DNA from 3 places in the Serratia sp. BNK-23 genome. Region 2 is predicted to be linked to each of the others. Evidence: predicted binding sites of a transcription regulator. Region 2 holds the regulator's gene; each other region holds the start of a gene.

The links. Region 2 encodes ArgR, which controls arginine synthesis, uptake and breakdown. Its sites were predicted from a motif close to ANTGAATAAAAATACANT; they were not measured.
Positions count from the first base shown of each region.
Region 1: the regulator ArgR is predicted to act here: its motif matches at 7,863-7,880, upstream of argA (amino-acid N-acetyltransferase).
Region 3: the regulator ArgR is predicted to act here: its motif matches at 5,893-5,910, upstream of argC (N-acetyl-gamma-glutamyl-phosphate reductase).

Region 1 is NZ_CP179900.1:877,533-887,666, forward strand. It holds gene ptrA (pitrilysin) at 1-1,071, shown strand, start outside; gene recB (exodeoxyribonuclease V subunit beta) at 1,068-4,619, shown strand; gene recD (exodeoxyribonuclease V subunit alpha) at 4,616-6,466, shown strand; gene argA (amino-acid N-acetyltransferase) at 6,505-7,830, opposite strand; gene amiC (N-acetylmuramoyl-L-alanine amidase AmiC) at 8,070-9,323, shown strand; tRNA gene ACMGF9_RS04170 (tRNA-Met) at 9,414-9,490, opposite strand; tRNA gene ACMGF9_RS04175 (tRNA-Met) at 9,556-9,632, opposite strand; tRNA gene ACMGF9_RS04180 (tRNA-Met) at 9,691-9,767, opposite strand; gene mltA (murein transglycosylase A) at 9,984-10,134, shown strand, end outside.
Region 2 is NZ_CP179900.1:4,543,306-4,553,439, forward strand. It holds gene mdh (malate dehydrogenase) at 51-989, opposite strand; gene argR (transcriptional regulator ArgR) at 1,454-1,924, shown strand; gene yhcN (peroxide/acid stress response protein YhcN) at 2,328-2,591, shown strand; gene yhcN (peroxide/acid stress response protein YhcN) at 2,712-2,975, shown strand; gene mpl (UDP-N-acetylmuramate:L-alanyl-gamma-D-glutamyl-meso-diaminopimelate ligase) at 3,173-4,552, opposite strand; gene fbp (class 1 fructose-bisphosphatase) at 4,722-5,726, shown strand; gene ACMGF9_RS21665 (methyl-accepting chemotaxis protein) at 5,772-7,325, opposite strand; gene ppa (inorganic diphosphatase) at 7,586-8,116, shown strand; gene ACMGF9_RS21675 (gamma-glutamylcyclotransferase) at 8,169-8,516, opposite strand; gene tamB (autotransporter assembly complex protein TamB) at 8,519-10,134, opposite strand, start outside.
Region 3 is NZ_CP179900.1:5,111,551-5,121,684, forward strand. It holds gene ACMGF9_RS24275 (bifunctional aspartate kinase/homoserine dehydrogenase II) at 1-571, shown strand, start outside; gene metF (methylenetetrahydrofolate reductase) at 800-1,696, shown strand; gene ppc (phosphoenolpyruvate carboxylase) at 1,801-4,437, opposite strand; gene argE (acetylornithine deacetylase) at 4,695-5,840, opposite strand; gene argC (N-acetyl-gamma-glutamyl-phosphate reductase) at 6,057-7,061, shown strand; gene argB (acetylglutamate kinase) at 7,082-7,855, shown strand; gene ACMGF9_RS24305 (argininosuccinate synthase) at 7,881-9,101, shown strand; gene argH (argininosuccinate lyase) at 9,171-10,134, shown strand, end outside.

The DNA.
Region 1 (10,134 bases), 1.5 Mb from region 2:
GCCAACGGTTTCACCCAGCGTCTGCCGCAGTTGCTGACGGCGCTGATCGAGGGCTATTCCAGCTTCACGCCGACGGAAGATCAGCTGGCGCAGGCCAAGTCCTGGTATCTGGAGCAGCTGGACGCCGCCGAGAAGGGCAAGGCGTTTGAGCTGGCCATTCAGCCGGTGCAGATGGTTTCCCGCGTGCCGTATTCCGAACGCAGCGAGCGCCGCGAAGTGCTGAAGACGTTAACGCTGAAAGACGTGCTGGCCTATCGCGACAGCCTGCTGGCCGAGGCCACGCCGGAGCTGCTGGTAGTGGGCAACATGAGCAAGCAGCAGGTCGACACGTTGGCGTCGACGCTGAAACATCGTCTGGGCTGTACCGGGAGCGAATGGTGGCACGGCGAAGACGTGGTGGTGGACAAGGATCATCTGGCCAACCTGCAACAGGTAGGCAGCAGCACCGACTCGGCGCTGGCGGCGGTCTATGTACCGACCGGTTACGACGAAGTGACCGGCATGGCCTATAGCTCGCTGTTGGGGCAGATTATTCAGCCGTGGTTCTACAGCCAGCTGCGCACTCAGGAACAATTGGGGTATGCGGTCTTTGCCTTCCCGATGTCCGTGGGCCGCCAGTGGGGCGTTGGCTTCCTGTTGCAGAGCAACAGCAAACAGCCGGCCTACCTGTACCAGCGCTATCAGGATTTCTACCCGAAAACCGAGAAACGCCTGCGTGAAATGAGCGAGGCCGATTTTGAGCAGTACAAACAGGCGCTGATCAACGAACTCAAACAGCGGCCGCAAACTCTCAGCGAAGAGGCCAGCCGGTTCGCCAACGATTTCGATCGCGGCAACTTCGCCTTCGATACTCGTCAGAAACTGATCGCGCAGGTGCAACAGCTGACGCCGGCCAAACTGGCGGATTATTTCCACCAGGCGGTGATCCAGCCGCAGGGGCTGGCGGTGCTGTCGCAGGTCAGCGGCAGCGGGCAAAACAAGGCGGATTACGCGGCGCCTAAGGATTGGGTTACCTATCCGAACGCGTCGGCATTGCAGCAGATTTTGCCGCGTAAAGTGGCAACACCATGACGGAAATTGCCCCGCAGAGGCTGGAGCCGCTGTCGTTGCCGCTGTTCGGCGAACGCCTGATAGAAGCGTCGGCGGGCACCGGCAAAACTTTTACCATCGGCGCGCTGTACCTGCGCTTGCTGCTGGGGTTGGGCGGTGACGCGGCGTTTCCCCGCCCGCTGACGGTCGAAGAAATCCTGGTGGTGACCTTTACCGAGGCCGCCACCGAGGAGCTGCGCGGGCGCATCCGCGACAATATCCACGGGCTGCGCATCGCCTGCGTGCGCGGTGTCAGCGTCAACCCGTTGTTTTCGGCGCTGATGGAAGAAATTGACGATTTGAGCGACGCCGCCTCACAGCTGCTGGCGGCGGAGCGGCAAATGGACGAAGCGGCGATCTACACCATTCACGGCTTTTGCCAACGGATGCTGACGCACAACGCCTTCGAGTCCGGCATGTTGTTTGAACAAACGCTGGTGCAGGACGAGCTGCCGCTGCGGCGGCAGGCCTGTGCCGACTTTTGGCGTCGCCACTGCTATCCGTTGCCGCTGGGCGTGGCGCGTGCGGTCAGCCTGGAGTGGAGCGGCCCGGAAGCGTTGCTGGCCGATCTCTCCGGCTATCTGCACGGTGAAGCGCCGGCGCTGCGGCGGCCGCCGAAGGACGAAGAAACCGTCCTGATGCGCCACGAGCAGATCGTCGCGCGCATCGACGCCATCAAGGCGCAATGGCGGGCGGCGGCGGGCGATCTTGAGGCGTTAATCGCCCAGTCCGGCGTCGATAAGCGCAGCTACAGCAGTAAACACCTGCCGAACTGGCTGAACGAGGTCGGCGAATGGAGCGGGCAGGAGACTCAGGACTACCAGCTGCCGAAGGAACTGGATAAATTTCGCCAGTCGGTGCTGCTGGAGAAGACCAAGAAGGGCGAGCCGCCGCGTCATGCGCTGTTCACGGCGATAGATGAGCTGTTCGATGAACCCTTGACGCTGCGCGACCTGATCATGGCGCGTGCGCTCAGCGAGATCCGCACTTCCATTCAGCAGGAAAAGCGCCAGCGCGCCGAGCTGGGGTTTGACGACCTGCTCAGCCGGCTGGACGGCGCCCTGCAAAGCGGCGGCGGCGAACAGCTGGCGCAGGCGATCCGCCAGCGCTATCCGGTGGCGATGATCGATGAATTCCAGGATACCGATCCGCAGCAATACCGTATTTTCCAAAAACTTTACGTCGGCCGGCCCGATTGCGGCCTGCTGCTGATCGGCGATCCCAAGCAGGCGATTTACGCCTTTCGCGGCGCCGACATCTTTACCTACATGCGTGCGCGTTCAGAGGTGAGCGCCCACTATACGCTGGAGACCAACTGGCGCTCGTCGCCGTCGATGGTCGCCAGCGTCAATCACCTGTTTTCTCAGGTAGAAAAACCTTTCCTGTTCGGCCAAATCCCCTTTATTGAGGTTAACGCGGCGGAAAAGAACCAAGGGCTGGCGTTTGAATTGCACGGCACGCCGCAGCCGGCGATGCAGTTCTGGCTGCAGCAGGGAGAAGGCGTGGGTGTAAGTGATTACCAACAGCTGATGGCGCGCCTGTGCGCCACGCAAATTCGCGACTGGCTCAGCGCCGGGCAGCAGGGGCTGGCGCGGCTGCAGAGCGGCAAGGCGTCACGGCCGGTACAAGCCTCCGATATCACGGTGCTGGTGCGCAGCCGCAATGAGGCGGCGTTGGTGCGCGATGCGCTCAGCGCGCTGTCTATCCCGTCGGTCTACCTGTCCAACCGCGACAGCGTGTTTGACACCCCGGAGGCCAAAGACCTGCTGTGGTTGCTGCAGGCGGTGTTGGCACCGGAGCAGGAGCGTACGCTGCGCAGCGCCATGGCCACCGGGCTGATGGGGCTGGACGCGCCGACGCTGGACGGCCTGAGCCGCGATGAGCGCGCCTGGGACGCGCTGGTTAATGAATTCGACAATTACCGCACGCTCTGGCTGCGCCGCGGCGTGTTGCCGATGCTGAGCGAGGTGATGAAAGCGCGCCAACTGGCGGAGAACCTGCTGGCCAGCGCCGGCGGCGAGCGTCGCTTGACCGACGTGCTGCATCTGGGGGAGCTGTTGCAAGAAGCGGCGGCGCAGCTCGACAGCGAGCATGCGCTGGTGCGCTGGCTGGCGCAGCAGATCGCCCAGCCTAATCGCCAGTCCGACAATCAGCAGCTGCGGCTGGAGAGCGACCGGCATCTGGTGCAGGTGATCACGATCCACAAGTCCAAGGGGCTGGAGTTCGATCTGGTGTGGCTGCCGTTCGTCGGCAACTTCCGCCAGCAGCAGCAGGCGCTGTATCACGATCGCCACAGTTTCCAGGCGTTGCTGGACCTCGACGCCAATGAAGAGAGCCAGGCCTGGGCGGAGGAGGAGCGCTTGGCGGAAGATCTGCGTCTGCTGTACGTGGCGCTGACCCGCTCGGTGTACCACTGCAGCATCGGCATCGCGCCGCTGTTCCAGGGCACGCGCAAGAAACAGGGCGATACCGATCTGCACCGCAGCGCATTGGGCTATCTGGTGCAGGGCGGGCAGCCCGGCGACGCCGTGTATCTGCAGGAGCGGCTGCAGCAATTGGCGGGCGGCGGTATCGCGCTGTCGCTGGTTGAACCGCCGGATGCAGAACCCTGGCAACCCCAGGCGTCGCTGGCCGAAGCGTTGGCGGCGAAAAGCTTTACCCGACGGATCCAGGATTTTTGGCGGGTGACCAGCTATACCGGTTTGCAACAGCACGGCGCGAGCCTGATGCAGGATCTGCTGCCGCGTCTGGATGTCGACGCGGCCGGTGAGCGCGGGGAAGAAAGTGAGCCAGCGCTTACACCGCATACCTTCCCGCGCGGCGCAACGCCCGGCACCTTCCTGCACAGCCTGTTCGAAACGCTGGACTTCACCCAGCCGCTCGACGAACAGTGGCTGCTGGAACAGCTGCAGCAGCAAGGGTTCGCCGAACACTGGCAACCGATACTGCTGGCGTGGATGCAGGTGCTACTCAACACGCCGCTCGATGACAGCGGCGTGACGCTGGCGGCGTTAACGCCGCAGCACAAGCAGGCGGAGCTGCAGTTCTATTTGCCGATCAACCGGTTGTTGCAGGCGAAGGAGCTCGATGCTCTGGTGAAGCGTTACGATCCGCTTTCCGCCCGCTGCCCGGCGCTGGATTTCCATCAGGTGCAGGGCATGCTGAAAGGCTTTATCGACCTGGTGTTCTGTTGGCAGGGCAAATACTACCTGCTGGACTACAAGTCCAACTGGTTAGGGGAAGACAGCAGCGCCTATACCCGGCCGGCGATGGAGCAGGCGATGGCGGAGCATCGTTACGATCTGCAATATCAGCTGTATACGCTGGCGCTGCACCGTTATCTGCGTCATCGGCTGCCGGATTACGATTACCGGCGCCATTTCGGCGGGGTGATTTATCTGTTCCTGCGCGGCGTGGATGCGGCGCACCCGGGCAACGGCATTTTCACCTGTCTTCCCGAGTTTGAGCTGGTGGCGGGGATGGATCGCTTGTTCAGCGGCGAAGCTGCGGCGACGGAGGAAGGATCATGATCGCACTGCTGGAGCAGGCGGTGGCGCTTGGCGTGTTGCGCCCGCTGGACGTGCAGTTCGCCCGCGTGGTGGCGAACGAAGACGAGCCCGATATTTTGCTGGCCGCCGCCTGCCTGAGCGCAGAGGCGGGGGCCGGTCACGTCTGTCTGATGCTGGAGCAGCTGCAGGCGGATACGCTGTTTGAAGGGCGCCAACCGGCGCTGGCGCTGGCGCTGTGGGAGGCGGCCGGGCGACCGGATAGCGAGCGTTGGCAGCAGCGCCTGGCGGCCAGCGCTGCGGTCGGGGACGGCAGTAGCGCTACGCCGCTGGTGCTGCGCGGGCCGCGCTTGTATCTGCAGCGCATGTGGCAAAACGAAGGTGAAGTGGCGGCGTTTATCGGCGGCGAAGGCGAGTCGCTGGCGGTGCCGGAGGCTGAACTGCGCACTATTCTCGACCGCTTGTTCGGTTCGGCGAGCGACGAACCCGATTGGCAGAAGATCGCCGCCGCGGTAGCCGCCACGCGGCGCATTGCGGTCATTTCCGGCGGGCCGGGCACCGGTAAAACCACCACCGTCGCCAAGCTGTTGGCGGCGCTGGTGCAGTTGGATGAAAGCGCGCGCTTGCGCATTCAGCTGGCGGCGCCAACCGGCAAGGCGGCGGCGCGCTTGACGGAGTCGCTTGGCAGCGCCAGCCGTCAGCTGGCGTTGACCCCGGCGCAGCAGGCCTTGTTCCCGACGGAGGCGGCGACGTTGCACCGCCTGTTGGGGGCGCAACCCAACAGTCAGCGCATGCGCTATCACCGCGGCAACCGGCTGCATTTGGATGTACTGGTGGTGGATGAGGCCTCGATGGTCGATCTACCGATGATGGCGCGCCTGATTGCGGCGTTGCCCGATCGGGCCCGGGTGATTTTCCTCGGCGATCGCGATCAGCTGGCCTCGGTGGAGGCCGGCGCGGTGCTGGGGGACATTTGCCGTTTTGCCGAGCAGGGATACAGCGATGCGCGTGCTGCAGAGCTAAGCCGCCTGACCGGCTGTTCGCTCGAAGGGCGGCAGGCCGACGCGGAAGCGGCGGTGCGTGACAGCCTATGCCTGCTGCGCAAGAGCTATCGCTTCGATGCCCGCTCCGGCATCGGCCAACTGGCGTTGGCGGTTAACGCCGGTGCCGGGGAGCGCGCGCTGGCAGCCTTAAGCGGCAGTTTCGGCGATGTCGCGGGCTATGCGCTGGCGACGAGCGAAGAGTATCAGGCGCTGCTGGATGCCTGCGTGGCGGACTATCGCGACTATCTGCGGCTGACTGCCGAAGGCGCGGATGCGGCGGCGGTGCTGGCCGCCTTTAGCCGCTTCCAGGTGCTGTGCGCGCTGCGTGAAGGGCCTTTCGGCGTTGCCGGCCTGAATGAACGTATTGAACTCGGGCTGCAGCGCGCCGGTCTGATCGACCGCAAACCGGGCGTTCTCGGCCGCTGGTATCGGGGGCGGCCGGTGATGATCGGCCGCAACGACAGCGCGCTGGGGTTATTCAATGGGGATATCGGCATTACGCTGCCGGATGAGCGCGGCGAGCTGCGCGTGCATTTCCAACTGCCGGATGGAAGCATCAAGTCGGTGCAGCCGAGCCGTTTGCCGGCGCATGAAACCGCCTATGCCATGACGGTGCACAAATCTCAGGGATCGGAGTTTGACCATACGGTGCTGGTGTTGCCGAATCACTTCCTGCCGGTGCTGACGCGTGAATTGGTCTATACCGCGATCACTCGCGCGCGTAAGCAGCTCTCGCTGTATGCCACGGAGGCGGTGCTGCTGCGGGCCATTCGTATGCCGACCCAGCGCCGCAGCGGATTGGCTGAACGGCTGCAGGCAACGGAATAAGCGATGAAGGGGCGCGGTAGCGGCCGCGCCAACAGGGATTACAGATCCGCCAGCAGAATTTTGGAGCGGCGTTGGTAGTTGTACAACGCCTGCTTCTGCATCGGCAGCACGTCGACCTCCGCCGGGGTGAAGCCACGCTCCTGGAACCAGTGGATGCTGCGGGTGGTCAGCACGAACAGCTTCTTCAATCCCATCTGCCGCGCCTGATTTTCCACCCGCTGCAGCAGCATTTCGCCGCGCGAAGAGCTGCGGTAATCGGGATGCACCGCCACGCAGGCCATTTCACCGATTTTTTCCTCCAGGAACGGGTACAGCGCCGCGCAGGCGATGGTCAGGTTGTCGCGTTCGATAATGGTGAATTTGTCGATCTCCATCTCCAGCTGTTCACGCGAACGGCGCACCAGAATACCCTGCTGTTCGAGCGGCCGAATGAGTTCCAGAATACCGCCGATGTCGTTGATCGTCGCCCGGCGCACCTGTTCGGCGCTCTCCATCACGATTTGGGTGCCGATGCCGTCGCGCGAGAACAGTTCCTGCACCAGCGCACCGTCTTCCTGGTAGCTGATCAGGTGGCTGCGGCGCACGCCGCTGCGGCAGCCTTTCACCGCGCCGCGCAGGAAGCGCACGGTGCCGGAATGGTAGTCACCGCCTTCCTCCAGCTCTTCAAGACGCTTTTGCGCGTCGTTGGGGAACAGCTCGGAAAGGATGTTGCCTTCCGCGTCGGTCACGCCCTGTGAGGAGCAGAAACCGATCATTTTTTCCGCCTTCAGCTTGATCGCCAACTGGGTGGCCACTTCTTCCGAGGTCAGGTTGAAGCTCTCGCCGGTGACCGAAACCGCGACCGGGCCGATCAGCACGATGGCGTTGCTGTCGAGCTGACGGTGGATCGCTTCTTCATCGATGCGGCGAATGCGGCCGCTGTGGCAGTAGTCGATGCCGTCATCGACGCCCAGCGGCTGCGCGATGATGAAGTTGCCGCTGACCACGTTAATATGCGCGCCCTGCAGTGGCGTGTTGTTGAGGCTCATCGACAGCCGAGCGGTGATGTCGAGCTGCAGCAGGCCGGCGGCCTGCTTGACCAGTTCGAGCGTATGGGCGTCGGTCACGCGGGTGTGTTTGTGGTAGATCGGCTCATAGTTATGCTGAGCCAGATTGGCGTCGATCTGCGGCCGCGCGCCGTAAACCACCACCAGGCGAATGCCCAGGCTATGCAGCAACCCGATATCGTTGACGATGTTGGAGAAATTCTCGTGTTCGATGGCTTCCCCGCCGAGCATGATGACGAACGTCTTGCCGCGGTGGGCGTTGATATAGGGGACTGAGTGACGGAATCCTTGCACCAGCTCTGTACTACGTTCCTTCACGGCCAAACCTCTTTGCATATTTATACGATATTTTTGTATTTTTATTCTTTTATTGCGCCGATGGCAAGTGGGAAATCGTCATGAAGCGTGCGCTAAGGGCGCTAAATCGTTAATAAATTGAAAAACCATAAAAAGATTTTCTGATGACAGGGCTGGAATGATTGGTTAAAGTTTTCGGCATCCCCATTTCATTGGTGTTTTTTTCATCTGTTGTAAACAGCTATTACTGCCGGAGCCGCATGCCAAACGCTAATCACAATCTGGGCCGCCGTCGTTTATTACAGGGCGTTGCCGCCAGCTGGTTGCTGAGTGTGAGTCGTACGGGCTTCGCCGCATCATCGCACGTGATCGCCGTGCGCGTCTGGCCATCCTCCACCTATACCCGCGTCACGCTGGAATCCAACGTCGAGCTGAAATACAAGCAGTTCGCCCTGACCAATCCCGATCGCGTGGTGGTGGATATCGAAGGCGTTCACCTCAACAGCGTGCTGAAGGGCATCGCCGGGCAGGTGCGCGCCGACGATCCTTATCTCAAGCAGGCGCGCGTCGGCCAGTTCGATCAGAATACCGTGCGGCTGGTGCTGGAGCTCAAACAAAGCGTCAGCCCGCATATTTTCACGCTGGCGCCGGTGCCGGAGTATCGCAACCGTCTGGTGATGGATCTCTATCCGACCAAGGGCGGCAGCGGCGGCGAGGAATATGATCCGCTACTGGCGTTACTGGAAGATTACAACAAGGGCGATCTGGAGCGCACGCTGCCGCCGGAAGCGCCGCAGGCCGGCAAAGCGGGGCGCGATCGGCCGATCGTCATCATGCTGGATCCCGGCCACGGCGGCGAAGATCCCGGCGCGATCGGCAAGTACAAGACGCGCGAGAAAGACATCGTACTGCAGATTGCCCGCAAGCTGAGCGCCATGATCAAGCGCGAGCCGAACATGAAAGTGTTCATGACGCGTAATGAGGACGTGTTTATTCCGCTCAAGGTGCGCGTCGCCAAGGCGCGCAAGCAGCGCGCCGATCTGTTCGTTTCGATTCATGCCGACGCCTTCACCAGCCGCGCTGCGCGCGGGTCATCGGTGTTCGCATTGTCCACCAAAGGCGCCACCAGCTCGGCGGCCAAGTTCCTGGCGCAGACGCAGAATGCCTCGGACCAAATCGGCGGCGTCAGCAAGAGCGGCGACCGCTATCTCGACCACACCATGTTCGATCTGATCCAGACCGCGACCATCAACGACAGCCTGAAATTCGGCAAGGAAGTGTTGAACCGGATGGGCAAAATCAACCGGTTGCACAAGAATCGCGTCGATCAGGCCGGTTTTGCGGTGTTGAAGGCGCCGGATATCCCGTCGATCCTGGTGGAAACGGCGTTTATCAGCAACATCGAAGAGGAGCGCAAGCTGCGCACCAGCCACTTCCAGCAGCAGGTGGCGGAGTCGATTCTGGCGGGCATCAAGGCTTATTTCGCCAACGGCGGCGCGCTGGCGAGTCGATAACGGCAGGGCCGGGCGCGAGTCCGGCTATTTTCGCGGATTGCAGATACAAAAAAACACCCGTCAGGGTGCTTATCTGTTGTCATCAAGAGTTGGTTGCGGGGGCCGGATTTGAACCGACGACCTTCGGGTTATGAGCCCGACGAGCTACCAGGCTGCTCCACCCCGCGTCCGTCTTGATGCGGTATTACGACGAAACCACCGTTCATTTTATGCCGCTGGTACGGCATTCGGTTGGTTGCGGGGGCCGGATTTGAACCGACGACCTTCGGGTTATGAGCCCGACGAGCTACCAGGCTGCTCCACCCCGCGTCCGTGTAATACTTTGTTATCGAAACCAAACGAAAAATACCGCCAATGCGGCATCGGTTGGTTGCGGGGGCCGGATTTGAACCGACGACCTTCGGGTTATGAGCCCGACGAGCTACCAGGCTGCTCCACCCCGCGTCCGATGGATGCGCACTATACTCTCCATGCGTTTTGTTGCAAACCCTTTTTGCATTTTATTGCCCTAAACCCGTTTTTCTGCTGAATTTGCCCGCAATTTGCCTTCTTTTTCATCACCATCCTCCGTGCGGCTTTTTTTATTTGCAGCGATTCCTTTATCAATGAGCGTTTGTTATCGTTCAGCCGGTAGATCATATCAGTTTGAGAGTGTGCGCGATGAAAGGACGTTGGGGCAAATACCTGCTGGGCGGGTTGATGGTGGCGGTGTTGGCGGGCTGTTCGTCCAAGCCGACCGATCGGGGTCAGCAATATAAGGACGGCCGTCTGGATCAATCGCTGGAGCTGGTCAATCAGCCCAACGCCAAAG
Region 2 (10,134 bases):
ACCGCCGGAACAGCGTCCGGCGGCGTTTATCGGCTGACTATCGGTGTCGATCAGTTATTGATGAACTTCTCGCCCAGTTCGATATCTTTATGCAGCACGTCCAGCATCTCGTTCAGTGCTTTCTGCTCGAAGGCGCTCAGGGTGCCGATATCTTTGCGTTCTTCAACGCCGTTCTTGCCCAGCACCAGCGGCTGCGCGAAGAAGCGAGCGTATTTGCCGTCGCCTTCAACGTAAGCGCATTCCACAACGCCTTTCTCGCCCTGCAGCGCACGCACCAGAGACAGACCGAAACGGGCGGCCGCCTGGCCCATGGACAGCGTTGCAGACCCGCCGCCGGCTTTGGCTTCCACCACTTCAGTGCCGGCGTTCTGAATACGTTTGGTCAGATCCGCCACTTCCTGATCGGTGAAGCTCACGCCAGGGATCTGCGACAGCAGAGGCAGGATGGTCACGCCAGAGTGGCCGCCGATCACCGGCACGTTCAGTTCTTCAGGCTGCTTGCCTTTCAGCTCGGCCACGAAGGTATTGGAACGGATGATATCCAGCGAAGTCACGCCGAACAGTTTGTTCTTGTCGTAAACGCCGGCTTTTTTCAGCACTTCCGCCGCGATGGCGACCGTGGTGTTAACCGGGTTGGTGATGATGCCGATGCAGGCTTTCGGGCAGGTTTTCGCCACTTGCTCAATCAGGTTACGCACGATGCCGGCGTTAACGTTGAACAGGTCAGAGCGATCCATGCCTGGCTTACGGGCCACGCCGGCGGAAATCAGCACCACGTCCGCACCGTGCAGAGCCGGAGTCGCGTCTTCGCCGCTGAAGCCTTTGATTTTAACTGCGGTTGGGATGTGGCTTAAGTCGACGGCAACGCCTGGGGTAACGGGGGCAATGTCGTAGAGAGAGAGTTCAGAACCTGAAGGAAGCTGGGTTTTGAGTAGAAGGGCGAGGGCCTGGCCGATACCGCCAGCAGCACCGAGAACTGCAACTTTCATCCTATACTCCTTTATTATCTTAAATATATAAAGCGCCGTGAATGTGTTGGTTACGGACCTTAAGTTATTACACCTTTCAAAACAATAAATTAGCCAATTCTTGCCTGCAGGTGTAATAAAACGGCCGCTGTCGCGCCCATTTTAGATTAAATCGCTTACGCATGAAGGGCATAGCGCACACTAATCAAAAATAGTGCGAGGTTATTCACGAGCAAGTTAACCGGCCGTTACATTACACCCTTACGCAACATCAGAACAACATCATTTTAATAACATTTTATTTACCACCGCAGGCCGATTTTCCGTCGTCAAAAGGGCATATTCATCGCGGCCGGATTTTGTTAAAATGCCGCCCTTTCCTCGCCGTCCGGTCATTTTTATTTTCTTTGGGGCGGCCTTTGTTGCATAAAAATTCATCTATATGCATAATCATGACTTCCACTATCAACATTCCACGGTGCAAAATGCGTAATCCCGCAAAACAGGAAGATCTGATCAAGACGTTCAAAGCGTTATTGAAAGAAGAAAAATTCAGTTCTCAAGGCGAGATCGTTTTGGCGCTGCAAGAAGAAGGCTTCGAAAACATTAACCAATCCAAAGTATCGCGCATGCTGACCAAGTTCGGCGCGGTACGTACGCGCAATGCCAAAATGGAAATGGTGTATTGCCTTCCTGCCGAACTCGGCGTGCCGACCACCACCAGCCCATTGAAGAATCTGGTGCTCGACGTCGACCATAACGATGCCGTCGTGGTGATCCACACCAGCCCGGGCGCCGCACAGCTGATCGCCCGCCTGCTCGACTCACTGGGTAAATCCCAGGGCATCCTCGGCACAATTGCCGGCGACGACACGATTTTCGTCACCCCGTCCAACGGCTTTACCGCTCAGAAGCTGCATGAAGCGATCTTGGGCGTGTTCGAACAAGAGCTGTGAAACCTGGCGCTAACAAAGTGCGGCTGTAAACCGCATTTTGTTAGCGCTTCTTTAACCCTCGCGTTACCTTCCCAGCCTTCAACCGCGTTTAACACTGCTTTTTTATCCCGCAACAACACATTTCCATGACATCTCCATGTAACCAGCAGTACCCACTGTGATCTTCCGCACTTTTGGTCAAAATCACTTACCTTATTGAAATTACATAAATTTAACATCAAAAGATCGTTTTATGAGCGTTTTTTATTCCTTACGGTTATAAAAAATAAGGATCATGAGGTTAAAGTTTCACTAGCAACTGTTAGCGAACTATTAATTTTTCACGTTACTAGCTGTATACTCATTTTCGTGAACTGAATCACAGTTCGTTGGAACTGATAAAAGAATACGATGAGGTGAGATGATGAAAATTAAAGCTACCGTTGCAACCCTGAGCGTTCTGTCCATGCTTTCCTTTGGTGCATTCGCAGCACAATCTGTTGATGCAACCCAGGCCGCAAAACTGCAGCCCGCCGGTGTGATCACCGTGAGCGGCGTCGCTGCTGCGCCTTCCGACATTCGCCAGGCACTGTCCGACAAAGCCGACGCCAAAGGGGCGACCGCTTACCGCGTGATCGAAGCGCGCAACGACGGCAACTTCCACGCGACCGCTGAAATCTACAAATAAGTAACGGCATTACCCGGCAACGGGCAATACATCTCTGGAATCAAACGCTGTCATAACGGCCTTCAAGAATAAAAATCGCTGCCAAGCCCTTCCAGGCTGTTATGACCAAGGATCGCTATCATGAACATGAAAACTACTGTTGCTGCACTCGGTTTGCTGTCCGTCATCTCCTTCGGCGCGTCTGCCGCCCAGTTGGTGACTAACGATCAGACCGCCAATCTGCAATCTATCGGCACCATTACCGTCAGCGGCATCGACGGCGCGCCGACCGACATTCGCCAGGCGTTGTCGGAGAAAGCCGACGCGAAAGGCGCGACCGCCTACCGCGTGATCGAAGCCCGTAACGAAGGCAACTACCACGCCACCGCCGAGATTTACAAATAACAACTCTGGGAACGGCTTTGCAGAGCTGATTACCCTCGTCACTGCCACTGCCGAGTTCTGACGCAAACGCCGATTTCCCAGAGACCCTCTCGTCGTCCTATCCGACGAACCCCGTTGCCCTCGCTCGCGAGGGCTTTTTTATGGGCGTAAAAAAGGCCGCGAATGCGGCCCTTAGGTTGGCTTATGCGGCTAAGCGATCAGTAGGTCACCTTCGGTTCCTGCTTTTTCGCCAGCGCGTCCAGCAAGCGATCGTGAATACCGCCGAAACCGCCGTTGCTCATCACCAGAATGTGGTCGCCCGGCTGTGCGGTTTTCACCACCATGTCCACCAGCGTGTCGAGATCCGCGCTCCAATGCGCCGGCTGCACGCAGGCATCCGCCACTTCCGCGACCTGCCACGGAATGTGGTGCGGCTGGAACAGGAACACTTCGTCGGCACGGCCGAGCGAAGGCGCCAGATCGTTTTTGCTGATGCCCATTTTCATGGTGTTGGATCGCGGTTCCAGCACCGCCAGAATGCGCGCCGTACCGCCGACCTTGCCGCGCAGCGCGGCCAGAGTGGCCAGGATCGCCGTCGGGTGGTGCGCGAAATCGTCGTAAACCGTGACGCCGTTGGCTTCGCCACGCAGCTCCAGACGGCGACGGGCATTGATGAAATCGCCCAACGCGCGGCAGGCATCCGCCGGCTGCACGCCGACGTGGCGAGTCGCGGCGATAGCCATCAGGCCGTTATGCATGTTGTGCTCGCCCACCAGCGCCCACTTCACTTCGCCGACCTGCTCACCGTCGAGGAACACCGCGTAATGGCTGGCGTCCGGCGTCAGCTTCTGCGCGCGCCAGGCGCCCTCTTCGCCCACCAGCTCCTGTTCGCTCCAGCAGCCCATCGCCATCACCTGCTTCAGGTGGCTGTCGTTGTCCGGCAGAATGATTTTGCCTTTGCCCGGCACCAGACGCACCAGGTGGTGGAACTGTTTCTGGATGGCTTTCAGATCGTCGAAAATATCGGCGTGGTCGAACTCCAGGTTGTTCATGATCAGCGTGCGCGGGCTGTAGTGCACGAACTTGGAGCGTTTGTCGAAGAACGCGCAGTCATACTCGTCGGCCTCGATCACGAAGAACGGGCTGCCGCCGAGGCGGGCCGATACGTCGAAGTTGCCCGGCACGCCGCCGATGACAAAGCCGGGCTGGTAGCCGCAGGCCTCGAGGATCCAGGTCGCCATGCCGGCGGTGGTGGTTTTACCGTGGGTGCCGGCGACCGCCAGTACCCAGCGATCGCGCAACACGGCGTCGTGCAGCCACTGCGGGCCGGAAACGTAAGGGATACCACGCTCCAGCACCGCCTCCACGCACGGGTTGCCGCGCGTCATGGCGTTGCCGATGATCACCAGATCCGGCGCCGGATCCAGCTGGGCGGGATCATAACCCTGAATCAGATCGATCCCCTGGTTCTCCAGCAGCGTGCTCATCGGCGGATAGACGTTGGCGTCCGAACCGGTGACGTCATGCCCCAGTGAGCGCGCCAGCATCGCCAGCCCGCCCATAAAGGTGCCACAGATCCCAAGAATGTGAATGCGCATAGGTTTCTCATGTGAGTGCATCGAATGTCGGCATATTCTAACGCTCAGAATCGTCCAGAAGAAATGGATTTGCCTATGAATGGCGCGCATCTTTGGGCTACACTGCACGCGAAAACGTTGGCGGTTTGTTAACAGGCCGCTATCCATCCGTAGATTCAGGGATTGTGTCATGAAAACGTTAGGCGAATTTATCGTCGAGAAACAGCACGACTTCTCTCACGCCACCGGCGAGCTGACCGCGTTACTTTCTGCAATTAAACTGGGCGCCAAAATCATCCACCGCGACATCAACAAGGCCGGCCTGGTTGATATTCTGGGAACCAGCGGGGTGTCCAACGTACAGGGCGAAGTTCAGATGAAACTGGACCTGTACGCGAACGAAAAACTGAAAGCGGCGTTGAAAGCGCGTGGTGAAGTTGCGGGTATCGCTTCCGAAGAAGAAGATGAAATCGTGATATTCGACGGCGAGCGAGCTGAAAATGCCAAGTATGTCGTATTGATGGATCCGTTGGACGGTTCGTCCAACATCGATGTCAACGTCTCGGTCGGTACGATTTTCTCTATCTATCGTCGCATCACGCCGGTCGGCACGCCGGTGACCGAAGAAGACTTCCTGCAGCCGGGCAGCGCCCAGGTCGCAGCGGGTTACGTGGTTTACGGCTCGTCCACCATGCTGGTGTACACCACCGGTTACGGCGTCCACGCCTTCACGTACGATCCGTCTCTGGGCGTGTTCTGTCTCTCTCACGAGAAAGTGCGCTTCCCGGCGAGCGGCAACATGTATTCCATCAACGAAGGCAACTACATCAAGTTCCCTCTCGGCGTGAAGAAATACATCAAGTACTGCCAGGAGCAGGACGAAGCGACGCAGCGCCCTTATACCTCGCGCTACATCGGTTCTCTGGTGGCGGATTTCCACCGCAACCTGCTGAAAGGCGGCATCTACATCTACCCAAGCACCGCCAGCCACCCGCAAGGCAAGCTGCGCCTGCTGTACGAATGCAACCCGATGGCTTTCCTGGCCGAACAGGCCGGTGGTAAGGCCAGCGACGGCAAAAATCGCATTCTGGATATCACGCCGGTGAAACTGCACCAGCGCGCGCCATTCTTCGTCGGCACCAAGTCGATGGTAGAAGACGCAGAACGCTTCATCGCCGAAAACCCGGACGAGTAACGCGTTACTGGCAAGGGTTCGGCGCCGCGCCGAACCCTTATCGCCTTACAGCTTGAACGCCGCCATGCTCTGCGCCAGCAGCTGAGCCTGATCTTCCAGCGAGCGCGTCGCCGCCGCCGACTCTTCCACCAGCGCCGCATTCTGCTGCGCCACCTGATCCATCTGCGCCACCGCCAGATTCACCTGTTCGATACCGCTGCTTTGTTCGCGCGTCGCCGCCGAGATCTCACGCATCAACGCCGTCACCCGGCCTACTTCACCGGTGATACCGCTCATGGTCTGCGCCGCCGACTCCACCATCTGCTCGCCTTCCTGCACCCGGTTCTGCGACGCTTCGATCAACCCTTTGATCTCTTTCGCCGACTGGGCGCTACGCTGCGCCAAATTGCGCACTTCGCCGGCCACCACCGCGAAGCCGCGGCCCTGTTCACCGGCGCGCGCCGCTTCCACCGCCGCGTTCAGCGCCAGGATATTGGTCTGGAAGGCGATGCCGTCCATCACGCTGATGATGTCGGCAATACGGCGCGAACTGTCGGTGATCGCCTGCATCTTGCTCATGACCTGACTGACCACGTCGCTGCCCTGGTTGGCGATATCGGACACGCTCAGCGCCAGCTGATTGGCCTGCTCGCAGTTCTCGGCGTTCATTTTCACCGTCGAGGTCAGCTGTTCCATGCTGGCGGCAGTCTCTTCCAGCGAAGCGGCCGATTCTTCGGTGCGCTGCGCCAGATGCAGGTTACCGGCCGCCAGTTCGCGTGAACCGGTGTCGATCTGGCTGCTGGCGTCACGCACTTTGCTGACCGAATTGGCCAGCGCCTGCTGCATGCGCTGCATCGCCCGCACCAGGCGGCCCATCTCGGTATCGCCCTCGCCGCGGATCTCATGGGTCAGATCGCCGCCGGCGATGTATTCCAGCTGCGCGATGGACTCATCCAGCGGACGCAAAATGATCACCCGCAACGCAAACCAGGCCAGCACCGCCAGCAGCACGCTGAGCAGGCCCGCCACCACGATCAGCGAGATCTTGGTGCTGGCGTTGCTTTCGGCGTCATACACCTGCTTCTCGCCGAGCTTCATGGCGAAACTGCGGAAATCGCTGAGATCCTTTTCAAACGCGATGCTCAAGGCGGAAATGCGCGTCTCCTGGATATGGTAATACTCATCGATCTTGCCGGCCTTGATGGCGGCGGCCATCGGCTTCACACCCTGCTCCAGATAGGCGCGATAGCTGTTTTGCAGGCGGCTGGAGAGTTCGCGGCCGCGCTCGGTCACGGTGCCGACGCCGACAAAGCGCGCCATTTCCTTGTTCGACTGCTCGAGGTAACCGTAGATGCGGCCCACGGTGGCGTCGGAGACATCAGTCTGGCCGATCTCCCGTTGGCGCACCGCCAGCGAAGCGGCGGTTCGGGCGCGCAGCGTCAGGTTGGAGCTGTTGGCCAGCGAGCCCAGCTCTTCGCCGAGGATCTGGTTCAAGGTATGGATCGAGCGCGATCCTTCGTTAATCGCGTTGACGCCAATAACGCTGACCATGATCAGCAGCATGGTCATCAGGCTCAGCAGGGCGATCAGCCCAGCCTTCACCGTAATCTTTTTTAGCATGAGTTCTTCCCGGCTTCAGAATAGTGAGATCAGACGTAGTAGGGGTGGCAAAACGCGGAGCCAGCTTTGCTGGCTCATTATTGTTTGTTGAAGTTATCGGCAGCCGCAGGCAAAACTTCATGCCGCGGCGGGATTAATCTGGAAATTCTCCGCGCGCAGAAACACTGGGTTTTCGACGATGAAAAGGGCAGGAAATCGCAAAAGAGTCCGCTATAATAGCCGCCACTCCATTTCTGGTTTGATGATTAAAGGAAACCGACATGAGCTTGAATCTGGTCCCAGCTGGCAAAGACCTGCCGGAAGACATCTACGTAGTAATCGAAATCCCGGCCAACGCCGATCCAATCAAATACGAAATCGACAAAGAAACCGGCGCGCTGTTCGTTGACCGTTTCATGTCCACCGCGATGTTCTACCCGTGCAACTACGGCTACATCAACCACACTCTGTCTCTGGATGGTGATCCGGTTGACGTGCTGGTCCCAACCCCATATCCGCTGCAGCCGGGCTCCGTGATCCGCTGCCGTCCGGTTGGCGTGCTGAAGATGACCGACGAAGCCGGTGAAGACGCCAAGCTGGTTGCGGTACCGCACAGCAAGCTGACCAAAGAGTACGATCACGTGAAAGACGTGAACGACCTGCCGGAACTGCTGAAAGCCCAGATCGCTCACTTCTTCGAGCACTACAAAGATCTGGAAAAAGGCAAATGGGTGAAAGTGGAAGGCTGGGCAGACGCTGCCGCAGCTAAAGCGGAAATCATCGCCTCCTTCGAACGCGCCGCCAAGAAGTAATTTTCGCCGCCGTCCGATGAAAAAACACCGCTCATTGAGCGGTGTTTTTTTATTACTGATCTTCGAGGCGTTTCAGCCAGTCACCGCTGGTAATTCGCGGGTAACCGTCCACGCTGTGTTTATACAGGTAGATCCACGCACTCCCATAAGGCGTCTGAATCAGCTCGCGCTTATAGTCCTTGGTGTTGCTTTTCAGTTCGTCCAGCTCTGCCAGAATCGATGAGTTAATACGATACACTTCGCAATGTATCGTGCCCTCTCCAGGGATCGCCGCCGGGTAATGGCCCAGATTATAAATCTGATAGCCTTCGAGCTCGTGCTCGCCGAGCCATTGGGCGTTGGTCATCCAATGGCTGTTTCCCTGTTTGCGCCGTAAACTGCCGTAGACAATTATTCGCATCGCTAAAACTCAAACTGATAGAGCAAATCTAATGCCTGGTCGAGACCAGACACCGCTTCAAGATACAACTTAGGCATCAGGCGATAACGCAACGTCAGCGTGGCCAGCGAGTCGAAAATGCCCACCCCATATTTTACTTGTAAGCCTGGGAGGACATAGCCGCTCACGACAACCTGGGAATTGTCGCCAACCCCTTGAGTGTCCAGAGCCAAATTACTCACGCCGAATGCCTCGCCGATTTTACCCACAAGTTGACCACTTTGTGCAACCCCCATGCCGATTAACATCGACGTCATGGCGTTGCCGTCGGCGCCGGAACTGCTTAAGCCCTGACCGCGCAGCAGATAAGACAGGGCTTCCTGTTGCGATTTGGCCGGATCGGAGAACACTTCCAGCTTCGGCGCATCCGCCAGGCCGGTCACGCGCACGCCGGCGGTCACGTCGTCCTCGGTGGATTCCGGGTTGCGGATCGCCTCGATATTGAGCAGCGGCTGATCCGGCGGGCCAGAGAACATCAGCTGCCCTTTACGCACGATCAAATCCTGACCATAAGCATGGAAGCGACCGGAAGGGATGTCAATCTGGCCATTGAGGCCCAGCCCTTTCTTGTCCTGCACCACTTTCAAATCGCCCTTCAGGCGGGCTTTCAGGCCGAAGGCGTCCAGCCGCACGTCGTTGCCGACGTGGATCATCAGATTGCTGTTGATCGGGATCGAGGCGGTCTTCGGTTGAATCGGCTTCAGCTGATCGTCCAGCATCACCTCGTCGGAAGAGACGCCCACCGCGCTTTCCGGCAGTTCCTGCACCGTGATGCGCGCCCAGGGAATATCGACCTTGCCGTTGAGCGAGAACAGCTGCGGCGTGGCTTCGAACACCAGATCCGGCGATACGTCGATGCGGATCATCGGCGGCACCGTCACCCGCAGCTTGTCGCCCTTGGCGGCAATGCGCGCACGCCAGGCATTGATGTCACGCCAGTCGGCATCGCCCGCCAGATTCAGCTGGCCGCGCGTGGTGCTGAGCAGCCCTTCCAGCGTCGAGGTCATGCCGTTGAAATTCACCGCCAGCCGCGCGTCGGTCATATCGAACGGCATCCAGTGGCCCTGCACCTTCGCCCGATCCAACGCCAGACGCCCGAACACCAGCGGCTTCTGCGCGCTGCCGCCCAGACGCAGGTTGGCGTTCAGCATGCCCGCCGCGCTTTCGCCCTTCATCAGCGCCGGGTTAATCAGCGCCAACGAAATGTTGGTGATATTGACGTTGCCGCTGATGGTGCGCCGCACCTGCGGATCCGCCACCTGGATATTGCCGTCGAACTGGCCGTTGTTGGTCAGTTTGATCCGCCAGTCGGCCTGCGCGCGGCCGTTGTTCAGGCCGGCGTTGAGGGTCAGCGTATCGAAGGCGATCGGCAGCGCATTGCCCTGCACCTGCTGCACCACCTTGACGCCGTTGCCGGCCAACGTGACCTTCGCCTCCGGCAGCGCGCCGCCCGGTTTCCAGCTGACGTCGGCCCGGCCGGTGAACACGCCGCTCAGGGCGGTCTCCGGGCCGAGGAACGGCTTGATCATCGCCAGATCGAAGCGGTTGAGCACCACGCTGGCCTGGCCGCTCTGGCCGG
Region 3 (10,134 bases), 570 kb from region 2:
CAGCATTCTGGCGATCAGCGGCATCTTCTCCGGCACGCTCTCCTGGCTGTTCCTGCAGTATGACGGCACGGTGCCGTTCACCGAGCTGGTGGATCAGGCCTGGCAGCAGGGGCTGACCGAACCGGATCCGCGGGTCGATCTCTCCGGCCAGGACGTGATGCGCAAGCTGGTGATCCTGGCGCGCGAAGCGGGCTACGACATCGAACCGAACCAGGTGCGGGTCGAGTCGCTGGTGCCGGCGGGCTGCGAGCTGGGCTCTGTCGATCAGTTCTTCGAGAACGGTGAGGCGCTGAACCAGCAGATGCAGCAGCGCTTTGAGGCCGCCAGCGAAATGGGCCTGGTGCTGCGCCACGTGGCGCGTTTCGACGCCAACGGCAAGGCGCGGGTCGGCGTGGAGGCGGTGCGCCCTGAGCATCCTCTGGCCTCGCTGCTGCCGTGCGACAACGTGTTCGCCATCGAAAGCCGCTGGTATCGCGATAATCCGCTGGTGATCCGCGGGCCGGGCGCCGGCCGCGACGTCACCGCCGGCGCGATCCAGTCAGACCTTAACCGATTGGCGCAGCTGCTTTAATCCTCTGCGGGCGCGGGTTCACCGCGCCCCTTGGCTTTTCCTGCCATACTTATCTTTGTCGCGATCATGAAATTCCCTCGTTGAGCGGGTGAGGATTAATCATCTTATTCCCCTCATTTTCCTGTTGACTCTTTAGCCAACATGCGGCATTTTCTATCTAGACGTCTAAACGTATAGACGCTCATCAAGATGAAATAAAAACAGTGATCGATAAGAGGTGAGCAGGGTATGAGTTTTTTCCACGCAAACCAGCGGGAAGCGCTGAATCAGAGTCTGGCGGAGTTGAACGGCCAGATTAACGTATCATTCGAGTTCTTCCCGCCACGCACCAGCGAGATGGAAGAGACCCTGTGGCAGTCGATCGATCGTCTGAGCATCCTCAAGCCTAAATTCGTTTCCGTCACCTACGGCGCCAACTCCGGCGAGCGCGATCGCACCCACAGCATCATCAAAGGGATCAAGGAACGCACCGGCCTGGAGGCGGCGCCGCACCTGACCTGCATCGATGCCAGCCCGGCGCAGCTGCGCGACATCGCGACCGATTACTGGAACAGCGGCATCCGCCATATCGTGGCGCTGCGCGGCGATCTGCCGCCGGGCGGCGGCAAGCCGGACATGTACGCGACCGATCTGGTGGCGCTGCTGAAAGACGTGGGCGACTTCGACATTTCCGTCGCCGCCTACCCGGAAGTGCACCCGGAGGCGAAGAGCGCCCAGGCCGATTTGATTAACCTGAAACGCAAGATCGATGCCGGCGCCAGTCGCGCGATTACCCAGTTCTTCTTCGACGTTGAGAGCTACCTGCGCTTTCGCGACCGCTGCGTCGCCGCCGGTATCGACGTGGAAATCGTGCCGGGCATTTTGCCGGTGTCCAACTTCAAGCAGCTGCAGCGCTTCGCCACCATGACCAACGTGCGGGTGCCGAGCTGGATGACCAGCATGTTCGAAGGGCTGGACGACGATGCGGAGACCCGCAAAATGGTCGGCGCCAACATCGCCATGGACATGGTGAAGATCCTCAGCCGCGAAGGGGTGAAAGATTTCCACTTCTATACCCTGAACCGCGCCGAGATGAGCTACGCCATCTGCCACACGCTGGGCGTGCGCCCGGTGGCCGCCGCCTGACGGGCTTGCTCCATTGAAAAGGGCGTCGCTTTACCGCGGCGCCCTTTTTTTGTGGGGGAAGGCATAAAAAACGACCCCGATAAACGGGGCCGCGATGAGGCTCACTAGCCGGTGTTGCGCATCCCGGCGGCGACGCCGGCGATGGTGACCATCAGCGCCTGCTCCACGCGGGCGTCCGGCTGCTCCTGCTGACGCGAACGGTGCAGCAGCTCGGCCTGCAAGACGTTCAGCGGGTCGGTATAGACGTTGCGCAGCGCGATGGATTCGGCGATCCACGGCAGGTCTTCCATCAGGTGCGCATCGTTGGCGATGGTCAGCACTACCTTGATGTCGCTTTCCAGCTGATCGCGCAGCTGTTGGCCCAGCGGCCACAGCGATTTATCCACCAGGCGCTGATCGTAGTATTCCGCCAGCCACAGGTCGGCTTTGGCGAACACCATTTCCAGCATGGCGATGCGGGTGGAGAAGAACGGCCAATCGCGACACATCGCCTCCAGCTCCGCCTGTTTGCCGGCCTTCACCGCTTCCTGCAATCCGGCGCCGGCGCCGAGCCAGGCCGGCAGCATCAGGCGGTTCTGCGTCCAGGCGAAGATCCACGGAATGGCGCGCAGGCTCTCTACGCCGCCGTTCGGCTTGCGCTTGGCCGGGCGCGAGCCCAGCGGCAGTTTGCCCAGCTCCAGCTCCGGCGTGGCCGCGCGGAAGTAAGGCACGAAGTCCGGGTTTTCACGCACGTAGCCGCGGTACATCCGGCAGGAGGTGTCGGACAGGTCGTCCATCAACGCCCGCCATTCTTTCTTCGGTTCCGGCGGCGGCAGCAGGTTGGCCTCGAGGATCGCGCCGGCATACAGCGCCAGGCTGCTTATGGTGACTTCCGGCAGGCCGAACTTGAAGCGGATCATCTCACCCTGTTCGGTGACGCGCAGGCCGCCCTTCAGGCTGCCCGGCGGCTGCGACAGCAGCGCCGCATGCGCCGGTGCGCCGCCGCGGCCGATGGAGCCGCCGCGGCCGTGGAACAGCGTCAGCGCCACGCCGGCCTTTTCACAGGTTTTGATCAGCGCGTCCTGCGCGCGGTACTGCGCCCAGGAAGCGGCCATCACGCCGGCGTCTTTCGCCGAGTCGGAATAGCCGATCATCACCATCTGTTTGCCCTGGATGAAGCCGCGATACCAGTCGATATTCAGCAACTGGGTCATTACGTCGTCGGCGTTGTTCAGGTCGTCGAGGGTTTCGAACAGCGGGGCGACCGGCAGAGCGAACGGGCAGCCGGCCTCTTTCAGCAGCAGGTGCACCGCCAGCACGTCGGAAGGCGTGCGCGCCATCGAAATCACGTAGGCGGCGATCGAGCCCTGCGGCGCTTCGGCGATCACCCGGCAGGTTTCCAGCACTTCCTGCGTGTCGGCGCTCGGTTGCCACTTCAGCGGCACCAGCGGGCGTTTGGAGTTCAGTTCGCGGATCAGGAACGCCTGTTTATCGGCTTCCGACCAGCTTTCATAGTCGCCCAGCCCCAGATAGCGGGTCAGCTCGGCGATGGCTTCGGTATGGCGGGTGCTCTCCTGACGCACGTCGATGCGCACCAGCGGCACGCCGAAGCAGCGCACGCGGCGCAGGGTATCCAGCAGTTGACCATTGGCGATGATGCCCATGCCGCAGGCCTGCAGCGACTGGTAGCAGGCATACAGCGGCTCCCACAGCTGCTCGTTGTTCACCAGCAGGTCGTGCGGTTTCAGCACGCGCTCGCCCTTCAGGCGGCCTTCCAGATAAGCCTGGGAACTCATCAGCTGGCTGCGCAGCTGCTTCATGATTTCGCGGTACGGTTCCTGCACCTCATCGCCGCCGGCGCGGGCGCGCAGCTCTGGGGTACATTCGGTCATCGACAGCTCAGAGACCAGCACCTGGATGTCGCGGGTGAACAGGTCGCAGGCTTTCCAGCGGCTGAGCAGCAGCACATGGCGGGTAATTTCGGCGGTCACGTTCGGGTTGCCGTCGCGGTCGCCGCCCATCCAGGAGGTGAAGCGCACCGGCACCGCTTCCACCGGCAGGCTGTAATCGATGGAGTTTTCCAACTGTTCGTTGAATTCGCGCAGGAACGCCGGCACGCCTTCCCACAGGCTGTTTTCCACCACCGCAAAGCCCCATTTGGCTTCGTCGATCGGGGAAGGGCGGTGTTTGCGAATTTCATCGGTGTGCCACGACTGGGCCACCAGCTGGCGCAGGCGGCGCATGATCTTGTTGCGCTCGTAGTCGGCCAGATCGTTGTGATCGAGCTGGCTGAGGCAGGTGTTGACCTCCACCAGCTTGTGGATCAGGGTGCGACGGGTGATCTCCGTCGGGTGCGCCGTCAGCACCAGCTCGATGGAGAGTTGCGATACCGCGTGCTGCAGCTCTTTGTCGCTGAGCTTTTTGTCTTTGAGACGGCTGAACAGTTGAGCCAGCGCTTCCGGGTTGCTGGCGGCCTCGCCGTTGGGCGAAATGCTGTGGTACTGCTCGGCGACGTTGGTCAGGTTGAGGAACTGGCTGAAGGCGCGCGCCACCGGCAGCAGCTCGTCGTTGGACAGGTTCTGCAGGGTGGAGAGCAGCTCCTGGCGATGCGCTTCGTTGCCGGCGCGTGAGGATTTGGAAAGCTTACGGATGGTCTCAACGCGATCGAGAATATGCTCACCCAGCGCTTCTTTGATGGTATCGCCGAGCAATTTGCCGAGCATACTGACATTACTGCGCATTGCCGAATATTGTTCGTTCATATAACCCCTGACCCAGTTCTGTATGATTTTTATCTTGTAAATAAATTTCACGCGTCAGGCGCAGACCGCCTGCCTGATCACATCGCGTTCCTGTCCAATCGTCAATTGACACTATTTTTAGCAAAAAAACATCAAAATCGGCGCATTTTCTGAAATTTAATTACGGCGCGTCGGTTATCAGCACGGCTTATTTCGCCGTTTTCTACTTATTTTGAGTTAGGGGAAGCATAAAGCATTTCCCCTGTTAAATGTCGGGTTTATTGCCGGCAAAAGTGATTGACCAGCTGACCCAACAGTTTGCGCGTCGGTTCGATAAACGCGGTGTCGATGTACTCGTCCGGCTGGTGGGCCTGATCGATGGAGCCGGGGCCGAGCACCAGGGTCGGGCATACCTGTTGCACGAACGGCGCTTCGGTGCAGTAGTTGACCACCTGCGTGCGGGTGCCCAGCAGCTCCTCGATCACCGCCACCATGCGGTGGTCGGTCGGGCACTCGTAGCCCGGCACCGACGCGTGCAGCTCTTCGATGGTCAGGCGGCCCGGCCAGCGTTGGCTTACCGGCTCCAGCGCCTGATGCATCAGTTCGTTGATGTTGTCGAGCGTCATGCCGGGCAGCGGGCGGATATCCAGGTGCAGTTCGCAGCAGGCGCAGATGCGGTTGGCCGCGTCACCGCCGCTGATATGGCCGAAGTTCATGGTGGGATAAGGCACGGCGAACGCCGGGTTGTTGTAGCGCTCCTGCAGGGTCTTGCGCAGCTCCATCAGGCGGCCGATGGACTCGTGCATCAGATCGATGGCGTTGACGCCGCGCGCCGGATCGCTGGAGTGGCCGGACTGGCCGACGATGCGAATGGCATTGGCCATGTGGCCCTTGTGCGCGCGCACCGGCTGCAGCGAGGTCGGCTCGCCGATGATGGCGAAATCCGGCCGAATGGCGGTGGAGGCGGCGAAATAACGCGCGCCGGCCATCGTCGTTTCTTCATCTGCGGTGGCTAAAATGTACAGCGGCTTGGTCAGCTTGCTCGCGTCGATATCGCGCACCGCATCCAGAATAAAGGCGAAGAAGCCTTTCATGTCGGCGGTGCCCAGCCCGTAGAGCTTGTTGTCGTGCTCGGTCAGGGTGAAGGGATCGCGCGTCCAGCGGCCTTCGTCGTAAGGCACCGTATCGGTGTGGCCGGCCAGCAGCAGGCCGCCGCTGCCTTCGCCGATGCTGGCCAGCAGGTTGAATTTGTGGCGCGACTCCGGCACCGGCTGCACGTCGACGCGGAAGCCCAGGTCGGCAAACCATCCGGCCAGCAAGTTGATTAACGCCTCATTGCTCTGATCGAGGCCGGCATCGGTGGCGCTGATTGACGGAGTGGCGATCAACGCCCGGTACAGCTCAATAAATGGAGGTAATTTCATCTTCACTGTTGACAGCCTTTGGTTAGGATAGTATCAATATTCATGCATTTATTTTGAATAAAAATACAGTAAGCCGAAGCGTAAGGGAACCCGATGCCCGGATGTTTATAAAAGCATCAACGCCTGGCTCCGTGGGTGAACGGCGCAACAACGCTGGCTAGCCCTGTTACCTGGGTCGCAAGCGACCGCACGTCAGTTTAGAAGGTGAAAGGCCACATGTTGAATACGCTGATCGTTGGTGCCAGCGGTTACGCCGGAGCGGAGCTCACGGCTTACCTGAATCGCCACCCACACATGAACATAACCGCTTTAGCGGTTTCAGCGCAAAGTGCAGATGCAGGAAAGTTGCTTTCCGATCTCCATCCCCAGTTGAAAGGCATCGTCGATCTGCCGCTGCAGCCGTTGACCGACGTTGCCAAGGCGGCGCAGGGCATCGACGTGGTGTTCCTCGCCACCGCCCATGAAGTCAGCCACGATATCGCACCGGCCTTCCTGGCGGCGGGCTGCGTGGTGTTCGATCTGTCCGGCGCCTTTCGCGTGCAGGACGCCGGTTTTTATAGCCAGTACTACGGTTTCGAACATCAGCATGGCGCCCTGCTGGAGCAGGCTGTGTACGGCCTGGCGGAGTGGCAGAGTGACAAGATTAAACAGGCACAGCTGATCGCGGTGCCGGGCTGTTACCCGACGGCGGCGCAGCTGGCGCTGAAACCGTTGATCGAAAAACAGCTGCTGAATCTGGATCAGTGGCCGGTGATCAACGCCACCAGCGGCGTCAGCGGCGCCGGGCGCAAGGCCAGCATGACCACCAGTTTCTGCGAAGTGAGCCTGCAGCCGTACGGTATTTTCACTCACCGGCACCAGCCGGAGATCGCCGCGCACCTTGGCGTGCCGGTCATCTTTACGCCGCACCTGGGCAATTTCCCGCGCGGCATCCTTGAAACCATCACCTGCCGTCTGAAAGCCGGGGTGACCACGCAGGACGTCGCGGCCGCCTATCATGCCGCCTATGACGACAAGCCGCTGGTGCGGCTGTACGACCAGGGCGTGCCGGCGCTGAAAGCGGTGGTGGGGCTGCCGTTCTGCGACATCGGTTTTGCGGTGCAGGGCGAGCATCTGATCGCCGTGGCGGCGGAAGATAACCTGCTGAAAGGCGCGGCGGCGCAGGCGGTGCAATGCCTGAATATCCGTTTCGGCTTCCCGGAAACCCAATCACTCCTTTAAACCAGCGTGAGTAAACAGCAATGAACCCGTTAATTATCAAGTTAGGTGGCGTGTTATTAGACAGTGAAGAAGCGCTGGAGCGTCTGTTTACCGCGTTGGACAGCTACCGGCAGCAGCATCAGCGTCCGCTGGTGATCGTGCACGGCGGCGGCTGCGTGGTGGACGAGCTGATGAAGCAGCTCGCTTTACCGGTGGTGAAAAAGAACGGCCTGCGCGTCACGCCGGCCGATCAGATCGACATCATCACCGGCGCGCTGGCCGGCACCGCCAACAAAACGCTGCTGGCGTGGGCGATTAAACACCAAATCAACGCCGTTGGCCTGAGCCTGGCGGACGGCGGCAGCGCAGTCGTGACCCAGCTCGATCCGGCATTGGGCCACGTCGGCAACGCGCAGCCCGGCTCGCCCGCGCTGCTCAATACCCTGCTGGGCGCCGGCTACCTGCCGGTTATCAGCTCCATCGGCATCACCGCCGAAGGGCAGTTAATGAACGTGAACGCCGATCAGGCGGCGACGGCGCTGGCGGCGACGCTGGGGGCGGATCTGATCCTGCTGTCGGACGTCAGCGGCATCCTCGACGGCAAGGGCCAACGCATTGCGGAAATGACGGCGCAAAAAGCGGAACAACTGATCGCGCAAGGCATCATCACCGATGGTATGGTGGTGAAGGTGAATGCGGCGCTCGACGCCGCCCGCACCCTCGGCCGCCCGGTGGATATCGCCAGCTGGCGCCATGCCGATCAGCTTCCTGCTTTGTTTAACGGCGTGTCGATTGGCACCCGGATCCTCGCTTAATTTTAGAATTAGAAAGGAATAGATCATGCAAAACCAAGGCATCAAAAAAATCGTTCTGGCGTACTCCGGCGGCCTGGATACCTCGGCCATCATTCCATGGCTGAAAGAGAACTACGGCGGCTGTGAAGTGGTGGCGTTCGTGGCGGACATCGGCCAGGAGCGCAGCGATCTGGAAGGCGTGGAGCAAAAAGCCCTGCAGTCCGGTGCCTCTGAATGTCACGTGGTCGATCTGCGTGAAGAATTTATCCGCGATTACGTTTATCCGGTGCTGCAGACCGGCGCCCTGTACGAAGGCAGCTACCTGCTGGGCACCTCAATGGCGCGGCCGATCATCGCCAAGGCGCAGGTCGAGTTGGCGTTGAAAGTGGGCGCGGACGCGCTGTGCCACGGCGCAACCGGCAAAGGCAACGATCAGGTGCGTTTCGAAACCACTTACACCGCGCTGGCGCCACAGCTGAAAGTGGTAGCGCCGTGGCGCGAGTGGAACCTGCGTTCCCGTGAAGCGCTGCTGGATTACCTGAAAGAGCGCAATATCCCGACCACCGCATCGCTGGAGAAAATCTACAGCCGCGATGAGAACGCCTGGCACATCTCCACCGAAGGCGGCGTGCTGGAAAGCCCGTGGAACGCGCCAAATAAGGATTGCTGGGTATGGACCGTCGATCCGCAGGAAGCGCCGGACCAGCCTGAGCAGGTGACCGTTACCGTCGAGAAAGGCCGCGTCGTGGCGGTTAACGGTAAAGCGCTGTCGCCGTACCAGTGCCTGGAAACCCTGAACGCGCTGGGCGCCAAGCACGGCGTCGGCCGTATCGACATCGTGGAAAACCGTCTGGTGGGCATCAAATCCCGCGGCTGCTATGAGACCCCGGGGGGCACCATCATGGTGGCGGCGCTGCGCGCCATCGAGCAGCTGGTGCTGGATCGCGACAGCTTCAAATGGCGCGAGCAGCTGGGCCTGGAGATGTCCTATGTGGTGTACGACGGCCGTTGGTTCGCGCCGCTGCGCCGCTCGCTGCAGGCCTCTGCCGAAGCATTGGCTGAAGAGGTGAACGGTGAAGTGGTGCTGCAGCTGTACAAAGGCCAGGTGACGGCGACCCAGAAAAAATCCGCCAACAGCCTGTACTCCGAAGAGTTCGCCACCTTCGGTGAAGACGAAGTTTACGATCACAGCCACGCGGGCGGCTTTATCCGCCTGTTCTCTCTGTCTTCACGCATCCGCGCGTTGAACGAGAAAAAGAATAAATAACCGATTGGCGTGACTCTGCAAGGGCGCAGCATGCTGCGCCCTTTCGCATAAAAATTCAGGAGTAAAGGTATGGCACTTTGGGGCGGACGGTTCACTCAGGCGGCGGATCAGCGGTTCAAGCAACTCAACGATTCGCTGCGGTTCGATTATCGCCTGGCGGAGCAAGATATCGTGGGCTCGGTGGCCTGGTCGAAGGCGCTGGTGACCGTTAACGTGTTGACGGCAACGGAGCAACAGCAGCTGGAGCAGGCGCTGAATGCCTTGCTGACGGAAGTCCAGGCCGATCCTTTGGCGATCGTGCAAAGCGATGCCGAAGACATCCACAGCTGGGTGGAGCAGAAGCTGATCGAGAAGGTCGGCGATTTGGGCAAGAAGCTGCACACCGGCCGCAGCCGCAACGATCAGGTCGCGACCGATCTGAAGCTGTGGTGCAAACAGCAGATCGGCGATCTGCATCAAGCGATCGTCCAGCTGCAGCAGGCGCTGGTGGAGACCGCCGAAGCCAACCAGGATGCGGTGATGCCGGGGTATACCCACCTGCAACGCGCGCAGCCGGTGACTTTCGCGCACTGGTGCCTGGCCTATGTCGAGATGCTGGCGCGCGATGAAAGCCGTCTGCAGGACACCCTGAAACGGCTGGACGTCAGCCCGCTGGGCAGCGGCGCGCTGGCCGGCACTGCTTATCCTATCGATCGCGAGCAACTGGCCGGCTGGCTGGGCTTCGCCTCGGCGACCCGCAACAGCCTGGACAGCGTATCCGATCGCGATCACGTGTTGGAACTGCTGTCCAACGCCGCCATCAGCATGGTGCACCTGTCGCGCTTCGCCGAAGATCTGATCTTTTTCAACAGCGGCGAGGCGGCGTTTGTCGAGCTGTCCGACCGCGTGACCTCCGGCTCTTCGTTGATGCCGCAGAAGAAAAACCCGGACGCGCTGGAGCTGATCCGCGGCAAGTGCGGCCGCGTACAGGGCGCGCTGACCGGCATGATGATGACGCTGAAAGGCCTGCCGCTGGCGTACAACAAAGACATGC